2 regions of the Leifsonia sp. SIMBA_070 genome follow, and region 2 is predicted to be linked to the other one. Evidence: predicted binding sites of a transcription regulator. Region 2 holds the regulator's gene; the other holds the start of a gene.

Region 1 (2,394 bases), 2.2 Mb from region 2:
CGGACGCCGTGGTGCTCCTCGTAGGCCGGGCGGAGCCCGTCCAGGATGAGCACGGCGTCCTCGATGGAGGGCTCGCCGACGGTCACCGGCTGGAAGCGCCGCTCCAGCGCCGAGTCCTTCTCGATGCGGCGGTACTCCATGAGCGTGGTCGCGCCGACCAGGTGCAGGTCGCCGCGGGCAAGGCGCGGCTTGAGGATGTTGCCCGCGTCCATGCCGCCGGACTCGCCGGCCCCTCCGGCGCCGACAACGGTGTGCAGCTCGTCGATGAACACGATCAGCTCGTCCGTGCCTGCGCTGATCTCGTCCATGAGCTTGGTGAGCCGCTCTTCGAAGTCGCCGCGGTACCGGGTCCCTGCGACCATCCCCGCGAGGTCGAGCGAGACGACCTTCTTGTCCTGCAACTGCTCGGGCACGTCGCCCGCCACGATCGCGCGGGCGAGGCCCTCGACGATCGCGGTCTTGCCGACGCCGGCCTCGCCGACCAGCACCGGGTTGTTCTTGGTGCGGCGGGAGAGGATCTCCACCGTCTGCTCGATCTCGTCGAGGCGGCCGATGACCGGGTCCAGCTTGCCGTCGCGGGCGAGCTGGGTCAGGTCGGTGCCGAACTGGTCGAGCATCGGGGTCTCGGAGCCGTCCGCGGCCTCCTGGTCGCCCGGCTGCCCGCCGCCGACGGTCGTGCTCTGGCGCATGGCGTCGGTGAGGGCCTCCGGGGTGACGCCCGCGGCCTGCAGCACACGGCCGGCCGGAGCGTCGCGTCCGATCACGAGCGCGAAGAAGACGTGCTCGGGGTCGATGTACGTCGCACCGGAGGCCTGGGCCACCTGGTAGGCGTGGAAGAGGGCGCGCTGCAGCGGTCCGGTGATGGAGGCGCCGTCGGCGTGGATCGTGTCGCCCGGGGCGGGCAGGCGCGACTCGGCGGCCTCGGCGACCCGGGCGGGGTCGACGCCGATGCGGCGCATGGCGTCGGCGGCCGGGTCCTGCTCGGCCATGACGCGCAGCACGTGGAGCGCGTCGAGCTCGCTGTGCCCGTGCTCCAGGGCGAAGCGCCCGGCCTCCGCCAGGATCTCCTGGGTGCGCCGGCTGAGGAAGCGGCTGATGTCGATGGAGCGTGCGTTACGCGCACGCTCACCCGCGAGGTACCGAGCGAGGAACTCGTCGAACGAGTTGGCGCTGTCACCGTCGGGAGTGAAGTTCTCAGGCACGTGTTCTCCTGTTTCTGAAAGTTGAGCCTTGTGCACTCAAGTCCAACGCAGGAGGGGCGGCTTTATTCCGCTGTGCCGCGAATCATCGACAGGGCCGCCGAGCCGTCACTCGCCGGGCCGTCACTCGCCCGGCCGTCACTCACCCGCGTCGAGGGCGTCCAGCGCGGCCACGTCGTCCGCAGAGAGCTCGAAGTCGACGTCGGCGTTCTCGACGATGCGGCTGGGCGTCGTCGACTTCGGCAGCGGCAGGATGTCCTTCTGCAGCAGGTAGCGGATGCTGACCTGCGCGACCGACTTGCCGTACTTCTCCGCGATGCCCTTGATGTCTGGGTTGTCGAGGAGGCGGCCGGTCGCCAGCGGCGAGTACCCCTCGACGAGGATGTCGTGCTCCTTGCTGTAGGCGGTCGTCTCGGGCTGGGTGTTGCCGACGAACCAGCGGATCTGGTTGGCGTGCGGGACGACGTCCGTCGCGTCGATGAGCGACTCCAGGTCGGCGACCACGAAGTTGCTGACGCCGATCGCTCGGGTGCTGCCGGACTCGTACGCCTCCTCGAAGACCTTCCAGACCTCGATGTTGCCGGCGCGGTGGTCGCTGCCCTGCGCGTTCCACGGCCACGGCGCGTGGATGAGGTACAGGTCGATGCGGCCGAGGTCCAGCAGCGCGAGCGAGCGCTCCAGCGCGTGCCGGGCGCCATCGGCGTCCTTCACCTCGGCGGGGCACTTGGTGGTGATGAAGATCTCGTCACGGTCGATGCCGCTGTCGCGCACCGCACGCCTGACACTCGCCTCGTTGCCGTAGGCGCGGGCCGTGTCGATGTGACGGTAGCCGGCGTCGAGCGCCGCACGGACGGAGTCGTAGGTCTCCGGTCCGTCCGGGATCTGCCAGGTGCCGAACCCGATCTTGGGGATGGTGACGCCGTTGGAGAGCGTGAACGTGTCGGTCAGTGCGGGCATGCGTGTTTCCTCTCGAGGGATGCGGTGCCGCACATCGTAGCCCCGAGGGCGGACGTCGCCAGGGCGCGTGTGCGATTCGTGACGAATCGGTGCTTCGGCGGCGCGGGAGGCCGCATTCGTCACGAATCAGTTCACCGGTTCGGGGCTGCCGTTCCGCAGGTGCTCGTAGACCACGGAGGTGCGCACGTCGGCGATCTCCCTCCGCTGGGTCAGCCGGTCGATCACGAAGGCGTACAGG
Region 2 (2,394 bases):
GACTTCATTCAGACACGCACTCGGAAGGAGGCGCCCGTGGCTAGCCAGGACTGGTTCGACAAGGACTTCTACAAGGTGCTTGGCGTCTCCAAAGACGTCAGCGACGCCGATCTCAAGAAGACGTACCGCAAGCTCGCGCGCAAGTACCACCCCGACTCGAACCCCGGCGACGCCGCCGCGGAGGCGAAGTTCAAGGAGGTCAGCGAGGCCTACTCGGTCCTCAGCGACCCGGAGGAGCGCAAGGAGTACGACCAGATCCGCGCAATGGGCACCGGCGCCCGGTTCACCGCGCCCGGCTCTGGCGCTCAGGGCGGCTTCGACGACGTCTTCGGCGGGATGTTCGGCCAGGGCGGCAACCAGAGGCCGTACTATTCAAGCGGAGGGGCGTTCCCGCAGGGCGGCGAGTTCGACGACGTCTTCGGCGGGCTGTTCGGGAACGGGCGGTTCGGCTCGCCCTCCGGCGGCTACCGCGGCTACGGCGGCCCGACCCGCGGCCGCGACGTGACCGCGCACACCACCATCGACTTCCTCACCGCTACGCGCGGCGAGACCATCACCCTTCAGGCGTCCGACGGCAAGCCGATCAAGGTCAAGATCCCGGCGGGCGTCGCGGACGGCCAGAAGATCAAGCTGCGCGGCAAGGGCCAGCCCAGCCCGGACGGCGGCGAGCCCGGCGACATCGTGCTCACCGTCACCGTGCGCAAGCACCCGGTGTTCGAGCGCGACGGCCTGAACCTGCGTGTCAACATCCCGGTGACCTTCGCGGAGGCCGCGCTCGGCGCGACCATCGAAGTCCCGACCCTGGGCGGCGACCCGGTCAAGCTCCGCGTCGCCCCCGGCACGCCGAGCGGCCGGGTGCTGCGCGTGAAGGGGCGCGGCGTCGAAACGAGCAAGGGCACCGGCGACCTCCTCGCCGTCGTGCAGGTGGCGGTCCCCTCGCACCTGTCGACAGAGGCGAAGGAGGCCCTGGAGCAGTTCGCCGCGAAGCTGCCGGATGAAAACCCGCGGGACGACCTCCTGGCCAAGGCGCGGAGCTGACCGTGGACGAGAACAGCCAGGTCTTCGTGATCTCGATCGCGGCGGAGCTCGCGGGGATGCACCCGCAGACGCTCCGCCAGTACGACCGGCTCGGACTCGTCAGCCCCAGCCGCACAGCCGGCAAATCGCGCCGCTACTCCATGCGCGACATCGCGAAGCTGCAGGAGATCGCCCGCCTCGGCTCCGAGGGCGTCAGCCTGGAGGGCATCCGCCGCATCCTCGAGCTGGAAGACCAGGTGGGCGAGCTCCGCGGGCGCGTCCGCGAGCTGGAGACGGCGCTCGCCGACGAGCTCCTCAACCGGCCCGGCCGCCGCGTCTTCGCCGCCGGCTCCGAGGGTGAGGTCGTCTCGATGCGCGCCGGCACCCGCGTGCGCCGCAGCAACCAGCTCGTCGTCTGGCGCCCCCTCGACCGCTGAACTTCCGCCGAGTGGTGACATCTGGTCGCAATTCGGCGCGAATACGAGCAACGACTCACCACTCGGTGGCCCGAGAACCCCGCTAGAGGGAGGAGACTCCCTGGCCGACGTAGAGGGTGTTCTGGATGCTGTGGGCCTCGCCCGCGGCGATGTCGCCGTCGATCCCGGAGCGCACCTCCCGCATCAGCTTGTGCAGTTCGGCGTGCTTCTCAGGCAGCCGGGCGTGGCCGGTACTGTCCCAGAGGTTCGAGACGGGGAGGGTGTCGCCGGCCTCGACCGCGAGCGTCCACTCCTCCGTGGTCGCCACCGCAGCGAACTCCGACTGCATCGTCACCAGCACGCTGCGGTGCAGCGCGTCGGCCGAGATGGCACCGGCCTCGTTGACGAGGTCGAGCGTCCCCGTCGCGTCGGACAGGAACTCCACGGTGAACCCGAACTCGCCCGCATCCCGCGCGGTGCCCGCGCAGCAGTGCTGTGTCATGTAGCCGGCGATCGTCACCGTGTCGACGCCCGCCGACCGCAGCCACTGCTCCAGGTCGGTACCGGGAAACGCCGACACGCTGGTCTTGCTGATGACGTGCGCCGGGGTCCGGTCGGCGATCGACGAGTGCAGCGCCGCACCGTCCGATCCGCGCGCGAACACCGGAGCGCCCTCGTCTTCGATGTGCTGCACCACGACCACCGGCACGCCGTGGTCGTCGGCCGCATCCCACGCCACCTCGATGTTCGGGATGGACGTCATCAGGTCCGGGAAGCAGATCTTCAAGTTCCCGGTCACGTACTCGTTCTGCAGGTCGACGACGATCAGCGCGCGCTTCATGGCTGAACTCTAGCCCCGCCGCGAAGGTAGGCTGGTGCGCGGTCGCACCGCCCACAAGGCGGGGCGAGCGCGCGATGAAGCACACCGACTCCCACGAGGAAGCGACGATGAAAGCCCTGT

What was found. Region 2 encodes HspR, which represses chaperone genes until heat shock. Its sites were predicted from a motif close to AAGTTGAGTCNNNNNGACTCAACTT; they were not measured.
Region 1: the regulator HspR is predicted to act here: its motif matches at 1,221-1,245, upstream of SB754_RS04135 (ATP-dependent Clp protease ATP-binding subunit).

Annotation. Positions count from the first base shown of each region.
Region 1 covers NZ_JAWRYK010000001.1:898,997-901,390, reverse strand. Annotated here, with positions in the region: gene SB754_RS04135 (ATP-dependent Clp protease ATP-binding subunit) at 1-1,202, opposite strand, end outside; gene SB754_RS04130 (aldo/keto reductase) at 1,338-2,156, opposite strand; gene SB754_RS04125 (Lrp/AsnC family transcriptional regulator) at 2,283-2,394, opposite strand, start outside.
Region 2 covers NZ_JAWRYK010000001.1:3,103,997-3,106,390, reverse strand. Annotated here, with positions in the region: gene SB754_RS14670 (DnaJ C-terminal domain-containing protein) at 37-1,038, shown strand; gene SB754_RS14665 (heat shock protein transcriptional repressor HspR) at 1,041-1,454, shown strand; gene SB754_RS14660 (cysteine hydrolase family protein) at 1,537-2,274, opposite strand; gene tdh (L-threonine 3-dehydrogenase) at 2,382-2,394, shown strand, end outside.